DNA from 2 places in the Paenibacillus salivarius genome. Region 1 is predicted to be linked to the other one. Evidence: predicted binding sites of a transcription regulator. Region 1 holds the regulator's gene; the other holds the start of a gene.
What was found. Region 1 encodes LexA, which represses DNA repair genes until DNA is damaged. Its sites were predicted from a motif close to CGAACATATGTTCG; they were not measured.
Positions count from the first base shown of each region.

Region 2: the regulator LexA is predicted to act here: its motif matches at 1,604-1,617, upstream of ACSFXJ_RS19980 (ImmA/IrrE family metallo-endopeptidase).

Region 1 is NZ_CP195592.1:2,653,351-2,658,970, reverse strand. Features, by position in the region: gene ACSFXJ_RS12020 (HAD family hydrolase) at 1-302, opposite strand, end outside; gene ACSFXJ_RS12015 (hypothetical protein) at 332-871, opposite strand; gene ACSFXJ_RS12010 (DUF896 domain-containing protein) at 922-1,095, opposite strand; gene ACSFXJ_RS12005 (LysM peptidoglycan-binding domain-containing protein) at 1,274-1,639, opposite strand; gene lexA (transcriptional repressor LexA) at 1,910-2,536, shown strand; gene ACSFXJ_RS11995 (hypothetical protein) at 2,869-3,189, shown strand; gene ACSFXJ_RS11990 (YjcZ family sporulation protein) at 3,196-3,285, opposite strand; gene glnA (type I glutamate--ammonia ligase) at 3,408-4,736, opposite strand; gene ACSFXJ_RS11980 (MerR family transcriptional regulator) at 4,754-5,164, opposite strand; gene ACSFXJ_RS11975 (aminotransferase class I/II-fold pyridoxal phosphate-dependent enzyme) at 5,237-5,620, opposite strand, start outside.
Region 2 is NZ_CP195592.1:4,318,216-4,323,835, reverse strand. Features, by position in the region: gene ACSFXJ_RS19985 (recombinase family protein) at 1-1,048, opposite strand, end outside; gene ACSFXJ_RS19980 (ImmA/IrrE family metallo-endopeptidase) at 1,064-1,543, opposite strand; gene ACSFXJ_RS19975 (helix-turn-helix domain-containing protein) at 1,657-2,088, opposite strand; gene ACSFXJ_RS19970 (helix-turn-helix transcriptional regulator) at 2,250-2,444, shown strand; gene ACSFXJ_RS19965 (hypothetical protein) at 2,511-2,651, shown strand; gene ACSFXJ_RS19960 (transcription termination/antitermination NusG family protein) at 2,680-3,513, shown strand; gene recD2 (SF1B family DNA helicase RecD2) at 3,513-5,620, shown strand, end outside.

The DNA.
Region 1 (5,620 bases):
GATTCTTTCCGGTATACCGGAGCAAGCTGCTCCAATTTTCGGAATTCCGGTTGCTCTCCAGCCGAGAAATTCGCCCATAGCCCTTCGAAAGGATTGATGCCGATCAGTTTGGTGAAAGGGAAGGTTTCATAGGACTCGTAAAGCTCTCTGGCTTCCTTCCGAACCGCTTCCTCCAGCTCGGTCGGATCGGTTCCAACCGCTTTTTGCGCCGCCTCGCAGGTTGCCTCAAATGCTTCCCTTACACTCCTTTCGTCCCAAAGCAGAGTGTCATCCAAATCAAAACATACCGCAGAAATCGCCATCCCTCTCCACACGCTCCCATACATGATTTTTACTTCGAATGTTCTTCAAAAGTGACGTTATGCACTTTAGCATACTGTTGCAGGCGCTCAGCCATCGCGTTGGTGTCGAACCGGTTACGAACCCGGTAAAATACCCAGTTTTGATCTTTCCCTTTCGGCACAATCGTAATTTTGTCGCTTTCGACCTTGATCTTGCTTATATTCCCCGCTTCGAGAAGCCGGTCGCGATTATATTTGGACGTATACAGATAGCCTTTGTTAATCCGTAGGTAGGGTTTTCTCAAGAAGATCGCCAAAGCCAAAATCACATATAATACGATCGTTAGCCAAAAGATGCCTGAGCTAGCTTCGGCTGCGCTGCCGATCAACCCGACTACGGCGTAGAGCAATGCCAGCAGTACGAGTAATAGTGGCAGGATGATGTTCCGTCCGCGAAATACCTCTCCTTCGCCTTTCGACCCTAGCGAGCTACGGGGATCCTGGCTGCGGCCGCCCCTCACTTGCGGGCCCTTTCCTTTTTTGTTCAGTTTCATCTGATTGCGTTCCACTTTTCTGTCAAACGAGCCCATTCCTTCTCCTCCTAAGTCATATGGTTATGTATCCGGCCCGAAGGCCGGGTTTACTCATCCACAATTTCAATTCGGTCCAGTTGCTGGCGGAGATTTTTTCTGAAATTCTGCAAATAGGTTTCCCGCAGCTTGGATCTTTCCAAAACTTCCTCCTCCGTCAATCCGACGGTTTTGTCTTTGCGGGCCAGTTCATTAATTCGATTCACCAAAGCATCTATGTCCATGGTTCCCCTCCTGTTTCTATTTATTAATGAAATAAGGTGCAACAATCCTACTTTGACATGTGAAAAAGAGCTTGTCAAGGCGAGGGGCTCTTGATCAAGCTCTGTAAATTCCTTCATATAAAGAGGTAGTTTAAAAAGACATCTATTGAATCTTTATTTCGTCATATATCGATATAAATTAATTCGGCAGCACTAGCGTATCTCCAGCTTGAATGCTGCCCGACGACAAGCCGTTCAAGCGTTTGATCGCAGCGATATAGATCCTGGTATCTTGTCCCTTCGGTTTATGAGAGGCAGCGATTTCCCAAAGCGTATCGCCCGACTTCACAACAACGATGGTCTGTTCCTTCTGAACATGGTCATCCGAGGCGGCGGCAAATGCCGTAACCACCCCTGTTCCCGTCAACATAAGCAGCATTAGCAAAAGGGAGACCTTCAACAAACCTTTGCCCAAACCCAAAAAGCCGAACTTATCTGTCAAAGAAGCACGCGTACGAGGCGCAGGCTTATCGTAAATGCTTTGGTATGTACTGTATTTCAACATATCCCATCACTCCAAACAAGTGTTCTTATTTCGTTAATAATATAACACGAACACTTGTTTGATTCAAGTATTTTTTCGAACAATTGTTCCCTTTTTCTTTTTTGGGGTTCAGAATGTTAAAACCTTCTACCTTAACATCCTTTGATCGGGAATAAACTCCCTGAGCGACCTGGCTTTTTTTGAAAAGTGCTTTTTAGAACTTATGTTTGTACGAACTTCAGTTCTATGTTATAATTTTTCCAAACGTTACTAATGGGGTTGATTATCGAAATGTCCAAGGTGTCCAGCCGTCAACAGGCAATATTGGAATTTATACGCAACGAGGTCCGGATGAAGGGCTATCCTCCTTCCGTTCGAGAAATCGGAGAAGCGGTCGGACTGGCTTCCAGTTCAACCGTACACGGCCATCTTGACCGTTTGGAGAAGAAAGGGTTTATCCGCCGGGATCCGACCAAGCCGCGGGCAATCGAATTGCTTGGCCAGGAAGATTCCGATACGCTCGGCATGTTCGCACACAGCGTCGCCCGGGTGCCGGTCGTCGGCAAGGTTACCGCAGGCGTACCGATCACGGCTACCGAGAATATAGAGGACTATTTTCCGCTTCCGCAGCATTATGCCGCTGAAGGCGAAATATTTATGCTTTCCGTTATGGGGAACAGCATGATCGAAGCGGGTATACATGACGGGGACTATGTGATCGTACGGCAGCAGCAAACCGCCAACAACGGCGACATCGTCGTTGCCATGACGGAAGACGACGAAGCTACCGTGAAAACTTTTTACAAAGAGAAAGACCACATCCGTCTGCAACCCGAAAATCCGACCATGGAGCCGATCCGGCTCAAACATGTCACTATTCTCGGCAAAGTCGTTGGTTTGTTCCGGGATTTGCACTAATTTATACGTCCGCAACGCAAAGAGGCTACCATTATAGATGGCAGCCTTTTTTTGTTTTCATGTTACACGGGCCGAATATCATCATTGATCCACTTGCGGTTCATTCCGCTTCTTTCTCCTTGCCACAGCTTTCTTAACCATAACCTGCGTCTGTGATATTTTTTCAGGGCAAGCACCATGATGCCGATCACTCCTTGCACATAGCATCCCCATAAATCCAAAAGTTATTTTGATGTTGTGGCCAAAGGAGACTGAAGCGATGAACGTATGAGAACAGAAAAACATACTATAAATTATATTTTTGCCTATTTCAAAGGAGGAATCCCATTTCCATGAGCATTCAACAGGATGGTTATCAGCATAGAGTGATTTATCAGGCGGATCGGAACATGGTTCATCACTTATCATCCATGAGATTTCATTTACACCAAGTTTGCGGGCAGTATACAAATCGGATCGTACGAGTCGAAACAATGGACGGCCAAGTCGTCACAGGCAGACTTGTCAGCTGCGACAGGGGCTTAATGCACTTGGCCGTCCCGCATCATCATGGCCATCGGGCTTTTTTCGGAAGCCCGTCTGTAGGCTATGACGAAACGATTTTAACGCTGGTGCTTTATGAACTGCTGGTCATCACTTTGTTGTCCACGTAATCATAATTAGAATGTTCTCAAAACAATAACGAGCAAAATGTAGAGTACCAGAATCGTTGCCGTGGAAGTAAACAATGCTTTTCCGTCGTAACCCACATTAACCCCTCCTCAATTATCTTGACTTCACTCAATCATATGTATTTAATTCATTAAATGTCTGGACTCATCCCCAAATAACAAAAAAACCCTTGCACCTTCGATGCAAGGGTTTTTGTCCATTAATACAGCGTCATATACTGATCTCTTTCCCATTGATGGACTTGTGTTCTAAACATGTCCCATTCGATCTCTTTAAGTTCATAGAAATGAGTCAGCGCGTGATCGCCGAGCGCTTCGCAAATGACTTCGTTGCGAATCAGTTCGTCGAGCGCTTCCTTCAGGTTGGAAGGCAAGCTTGGAATTCCTTCTTCCACTCGTTCTTCTTCGGACATCACGTAGATGTTACGGTCAACCGGATTTGTCAGCGGCAATTCGTTCTTAATGCCGTCGAGGCCTGCTTTAAGCATAACCGCCAGGGCAAGGTAAGGGTTGGCCGCAGGGTCCGGGTTCCGCGCTTCGATACGCGTGCTCAATCCGCGGGACGCTGGAATACGAATCATCGGGCTACGGTTACTCGAAGACCAGGCAACGTAGCAAGGCGCTTCGTAACCGGGTACTAGACGTTTGTAGGAATTCACGGTAGGGTTCGTTACCGCGGTGAAAGCTCTGGCGTGCTTCAAAATCCCGGCCATGTAATGGCGGGCTTCTTTGCTCAAGCCAAGCGGATCGCTCTCATCGAGGAAGGCGTTCTCCTTGCCTTTGAACAACGATTGGTTGCAGTGCATTCCCGATCCACTCACGCCATATAAAGGTTTAGGCATGAATGTCGCATGCAAACCGTGTTGACGGGCAATCGTTTTTACGACAAGTTTAAACGTTTGGATTTGGTCGGCTGCTTTGACCGCATCCGCATATTTAAAGTCGATTTCATGCTGTCCTGGCGCAACTTCATGGTGAGAGGCTTCAATGGCAAATCCCATCTCTTCCAGCGTCAACACGATTTCGCGACGGCAGTTCTCGCCAAGATCGGTAGGCGCAAGGTCGAAATAACCGCCATGGTCGTTCAATTCCATCGTCGGATTTCCCTTTTCGTCGGTTTTGAACAGGAAGAACTCCGGCTCCGGTCCGACATTCATGGCCGTGTATCCCATATCTTGGGCTTCTTTCAAAGCACGTTTCAGAATATACCGAGGATCCCCTTCGAACGGCGTGCCGTCCGGCATATAAACATCGCAGATCAGGCGGGCGACGCGGTCTTCCGTTACCCAAGGGAAAATCACCCATGTATCAAGATCAGGGAAAAGATACATATCCGATTCTTCGATCCGCACATATCCTTCGATGGAAGAACCGTCGAACATCATTTTGTTATCAAGCGCTTTTTCCAATTGGCTTACAGGAATTTCAACATTTTTAATCGTTCCGAGAAGGTCGGTAAATTGCAAGCGGATAAAGCGAACATTTTCTTCCTTCGCAATGCGCAGAATGTCTTCCTTTGAGTAACCCAAACTAATCTCTCCCCACTTTATAATTTAAAATAACGGGACAGCTCTCCTTGGATCAAAGATACCTGTCCCGGCTTACCCGCGTTTTGGACAAGTTCTTGCTTCAGTTTCTTGAGAAGTTCGGAATCCGTAATCGCTTTGTGCGTCTTTTGAGAGTCACCGATGACCGTAGCCGACTCCGAATCTTTGTTCAGCGGGTTCATCACTTGCTTGATTCCGGCGATATTGACGCCCTTGTCGATCAGGTTTTTGATCTCAAGCAAACGTTCGACATCATTAAAGGAAAACAATCTTTGGTTCCCGGTAGTTCGGGCAGGAACGATCAATTGATGCTGTTCATAATAACGGATTTGCCTTGCCGTAAGATCCGTAAGCTTCATGACGGTTCCTATCGAAAACAAAGCCATATTTCTCCGAATTTCATCATTCATCGCTCGCAACCTCCCGGTACTTTCATCATGAACCAATTCTATGTCAACTATCCTAACATGTCAATATCCATGTTATAAAAGTTTTCGATCGCGCATCGTTTGCAGTGCCGTCAAGAGTCCGAATTTGACGTGGGAATACGTTAATCCGCCCTGCATATAGGCGATGTAAGGCTCCCGGATCGGGGCATCCGCGGAGAGCTCCAGGCTCCCCCCTTGAATAAACGTACCTGCCGCCATAATGACGGGATGTTCATAACCAGGCATATCCCATGGTTCAGGGACGACATGGCCGTCAACCGCTGCGGCGCGTTGAATGCCCTGCACGAAAGCGATCAGCTGTTCCGGATCGGCAAAGGAAATCGCCTGAATCAAGTCCGTGCGTTTCGCATCCCAGCGGGGGCGGCTTTCAAACCCGGCCCGTTCAAAAACGGCGGCGGCCAGAACGCTTCCCTTAAC
Region 2 (5,620 bases), 1.7 Mb from region 1:
TTTGATTAATGTACTGGAACACCAAATGTTCGATGTGTGTCTGGCGAAAGATAGGGAGATCACACGTCTTACTGTGATGACGGTTAGAGCAAATATAGTATTGAGTACGGACAATCCCTTTGGTTGTTGTTCTTTTTGTTGTCAATCGTCCAAACATAGCTGCTCCACAACGACCACAACGTAAAACGCCACTAAACCAGTATTCACCAACTTTGCTGAATCCGCCTTGAGATTTCCGTTTCATGTATTTCTTGAGTTCTTCATACTCCTCTTGAGTAAAAATAGGTTCATGTGATCCTTTACCATATACGCACTTTACCCTCTCATCTCGTTTGCTGTTAACGTATGTACCAGCAGGGGTCTTTGAACCAATCCTAATGATACCTGCGTAATATGGGTTCTCTAATGTGTAGGCAACGGTAGCATCAGTCCACTCTCGCCCTCTTCGAAGCTTACCCGAGCGATTCATAATCATAGCCACAGATTTATAACCTTTACCACTCATATACAAATCTCTGACTTCACGAATCAGTGCAGCCTCTTCAGGAATGAGTTGCTCGTCCTGCGTGTATCCATAGGGCACTACGCCACCTGGACGTCGCCCCTCCGCAACCATTTGCTCGACTCCGAAGCGTACACGCTCTGAGATCGTCCCACGCTCCCACTCAGCCATTGCACCGACAAGGGTGATAAAGAACCTCCCCATTGCTGTCGTCGTCTCAAAAATCTCTGTAGCGCTCTTAAACTTCACGCCATAAAGATCAAATGTTTTAAGTAGGGAGTGTAGGTCGCCTACGGAACGAGTAAGGCGGTCGAGTTTGTAAACGAGAACAACATCAAACAGTTTCTTCTCCATATCTTCCAACATACGCTGCATATCTGGGCGTTTTAAGTCTTTTGCTGAATAGCCATCATCAACGTAAAAGTCGTGTATGACCCAATCCTGTGATTCTGCAAAGCTGATTAAACGACTACGTTGCCCCTCAATGCTAAAACCTTCTTCTGCTTGCATGTCTGTTGATACACGAATATAGATAGCAACACGCATTTATACATCGCTTCCTTAAGCATTAATGTTTTGTGCATTCCAGGCTTCCCATCTATTTTTGGCTAAGTCGAGTGGAACGACAAATTCTTCAGCAATCCAGCGAATACCTTCATCAAGGTAATTGATGTGTGCAATATCGTCATGATTGATCATGTGAAGGGGTACAAGCAGATACTCTGCGAAATGTGCTGCTTGTATTTCGTGGCGCTGGATATGTAAGTTCGATATTTCTAAGTGGGAGGCTACATGTAGAACATGATGACACAACTCATGGGCTACGGTCTGTCGCCATTCAGGCAGAGATAACTGATCGTTGATATATAAACCGCTCCATCCTATTTTTGTGGGATGGGCGATACAATGACTGCGGATTGAAGTTGGAAAGACTTCGGCTTTACAAGCATAAGCGATGGCTTCGATGTCGATTTCGTGTGGGTAGTGGATATTGAGATAATTCAAGAGTTTATTCACTTGCTGCTCTAAGTTTAAGTTCATGAAACATCGTCCTTTTTCTTGGTGATTATGGTGTTCTAAGCTTTGAAAACACGTTTAAACGGAACGTATGTTCTGTTTAAACTGTAAAAGAAAAGCCCTAAAGGGCTATAGAATTATTTATCTTTCAAATCCCAAGCGGATTCGTCAGTGTCTTTTTCTGTAGGAGGTACTTTCTTTTTCTTTTTGATTTCTTCATGCCAGTAGCGAATAATTTCTTCCTTTTCTTCGTTTGAAGCCTCTAAAAAACCATCGAAAAAAATTTGTTCAAGAAGTGGTGGCTTTGGAGAATTAGTGATTGAATTCTTCAAGACTTGTCCGGAAATAATGGGTGAATCAACAGAACGTACATCTGATTTTCCTACGAGATAATCGATAGACACATTAAAGACGTTTGATATTTTTATGAGGGTGTCCATGTCAGGAGTTCTATTTCCATTTTCATAACCTGAAATGGAAACTTTAGTTAGGTTCAGTTTTGCACCTAGCTCTTCTTGTGTCCACTTATGCTCTTTTCTAAGTTGCTTTAAACGATAGGGAAAAGACAATTTAATCACTCCAGAACAAGTTCAATTAACTTAATAATAAGTTAACGAGCGGCTAACTTCAATGTAGTTAACTAAATAGAAATTATTCATTGACAATTCACTAAACGCTAACATATACTGGGTATAGTTCACTAATGGTTTATTCAAGGAGGTGCTGCATAGTGCTCTTGACTTTAAAGCAAATAAGAAAAAATAATAATAAAACTTGTCAGGAAGTCGCTGATGCTGTAGGGATAAGTAAGGTTTACTACTGGCAAATCGAGAACGGTAAAAGGAAACTTTACTATGATCTTGCAGTAAAAATAGCAGCATTTTTTAATATGTATCCTGATGATATTTTTTTACCTCAAAAGTAAACTAAATGAAAACATAATTTCAAAAAAGTATTCTTTATAGAAACTTTGTTGGAGGCGATTATTAGAATGCAAATCTCAAAACCATATAACCCTGGTTTATCTGAAAAAGCTTGGAATAAGCTGCACAAAATGCTGGCAGCTTTAAATATCAAATACGCTGCTGAGATTCAAGCTAGCCGAAAAGCAAAGCAAGAAAAAGCTATGTAGTGAGTAAAACGATGAAGGAGGTACTCTGATGGGAGCTGCATTTGCAATACAGGTTATGACTGGTAAAGAGAACAATGTTAAAAAGCTGATGGAGTGGGCGTTTGCTCGAAATGAATCCGCTCAAAATTGGATCAAGGCAGTACATACATTTACAACAACTACTCGACGATTGCTCGGTCAGGGAAAGCTTGGAAAAGAGATTAAACGTGCTATTATGCCCGGTTATATTTTTATTGAAATGAATTACTCAGTCGATGAAAATAATTGCTCGGCGCATTTACCTGCCGATGTGTGGCATCTCATCAAGAGTATCCCCGGAGTAATAAAACAATTTACTGGCTCTGGACAAGTTATCGGAGCCGAAGAGTTTCAAAAGATGTTAGGGCTTGAGCCAGAGGAACAACAAGTTGAAGTTGCAGTGCCTATTCAAGAGCAAGAGGCACCTGGATCTACGGAAGAAAAGGTTCAAGTCGATGAAGTTGAGAAAAATATGAAGAATGCTCTGCATGAGGTCAATATGGCCAAGACTAAGGAAGAGCGCGTACAAGCACTAAAAGCTTTGGATGTTGCAATTTCAGCCATCCACAAACTCACAATGAGTGCGATACAACAGCTTGAAAAGGGGGCTGAAGAGCCGGTTGGAGTAGTGGCAAGGGAACTGAAAAGCATTCAGCAACATAAGAACCGAATGGCTGAAAGGGTACGAGCATTTGTAAGAAATAACAAAGAAATTGTGAGTTTTCCAAGAACCTTTTTGGACAAAATTATATACTCTGTTGATCTTCAAAGCAAATGGCTGCAATCACCGCGATCATTGATAACTTTATTGTTTAAATATCTTCGTGAGTCAGGTGTTAGCTGATGGAAGCACCATTACTAGAAACGAGCACAGGCCATGTGGTGTACTTCATCCATCCACGTAACGGTAGTTTGAGTGAGGAGGATACCTTTGGTGTAGCGCGTTGGCAGCCGGAAAACGGCGGTGAACCCTTTGCCATTAAAGGCAATCTTTACGGAGTAAACAAAGGGGAGCGGATTACTGTTCATGGTAAGTGGGAGACTCACCCCAAATATGGACTACAGTTTGCTGTAGATCACTGGGAGCGGCCTTTGCCTAAAACCAAGGACCAGATTATTTCCTTCCTCAGTTCTAAATTCGTCAAAGGGTGCGGAGTGAAAACTGCTGAATTGATCGTTCAAAAGCTCGGTGATCGAGCACTGGAACGAATTATGCATGAGGGTGCCGCTTGTCTAATGGGTATTAAGGGGATTGGCACGAAAAGTGCAGTGAAAATTGCAGATAGCATTAAAAGCAATTTTGAAATTCAGCAGATTATGATGACGCTGTTGCCCTACGGAATTTCTGCGGATACTGTAACGAAAATGTATAAGCAATGGGGGAACGAGTGCGTTGATATTGTGCGGCGCAACCCATATCGACTCACGGAGATTCATCTAATCGGGTTTCTTAAGGCTGATGAGATAGCTATGACAATAGGCATTAGTATGGACTCACCGTATCGCTTAAATGCAGCGTTACAGCATGTTCTTAACGAGACGTGCTATAAGGGTGGTCATTGCTTTGTCTTTGAACACGAACTAATTGATCGGACTAAAGAGCTTTTACGAGGCGTTTCAGAACAGGATATTGAAACAGAGCTTCAGTTAATGGCAGCTCACGAACAAGTAATATGGGAAGAAGATAAGATTTATCCGAAGCACCTGTATATCTATGAGAATAAACTTGCTCATAAGCTGGCTTGCATGGCAACCCGGAGTGGCGGAGCTATGCCTTCTATAGAAAATTCAATCAAACAGTATCAGATGAAGCATGGTATAGTTTTGGCTGATAAGCAACGTGAAGCCATTAGAGAAATGTTTCGTCAGCAGATTCTAATTGTTACAGGGAATCCAGGCACCGGCAAAACAACTGTGGTAAAGGCTATGATCGACATATATAAAAAGCACTATCCCGAAGCATCCATTGGGCTATGTGCGCCTACAGGCCGTGCAGCTCGTAAGCTTGGAGAACTGACGGGAATGAACTCTTCAACTATTCATATGATGCTTGGCTTCCGACCAGGAGCAGAACCAGAGTATGGGGATGATATGCCGTTGCCGTTTGACCTGATTTTCACGGATGAAGTGTCGATGAAGGACTTGCAATTGGCTTATCATCTATTTCAGGCAATCGGGCCAAATACAAAAGTGGTCCTTATAGGAGACAGCGATCAGCTTCCATCTGTGGGGCCGGGTAATGTTTTACACGACATGATCACAGCAGGAGTTCCGCATGTTCGTTTAACAGAGATATTCCGCCAGGCGCAAGAAAGCCAAATCATTATGAATGCTCATCGCATAAATAATGGAGAACAGATCGTCATTGATAAAAATAAAGACGATTTCTTTTTCATCGAGCAGCCTGAGCCTGAACGGATTGCTCATCTGGTTGTGCTCAGTGTACTGAGATTTTTGGACAAGGGGCATAAGTTAGAAGATATTCTAGTTCTCAGCCCAATGAAGAAAGGTGTAATTGGCACTGAGGAACTGAATAATGCACTCCAAGCGGCGGTGAATCCTCCGGCACTAGATAAAGCCGAGATAAAGACCGTTGGGCGTATATATCGTCAAGGAGATAAGGTTATTCAGATTCGTAATGACTATAAGAAAAAGATTTTAAATGGTGATATTGGCGTTGTCATAGGTACAGCCTTAGTGAAGGATGAAGAAGGCGAGTTGACGGATGAAATAGGGCTTGCCTGTGATTTTCACGGGAAAGTAGTGGTCTACAGTAAGCATGAATTAAAAGACTTGCTCTTGGCCTATGCCATTACCATACACAAGGCTCAAGGTGGACAAGCCCCTGTAGTTATTATGCCTGTCTCTACCAGCCATTACGTTATGTTGGCTCGAAATCTGATCTATACTGGCCTGACGAGAGCTGAGGGTGTCTGTGTCATGATTGGAAC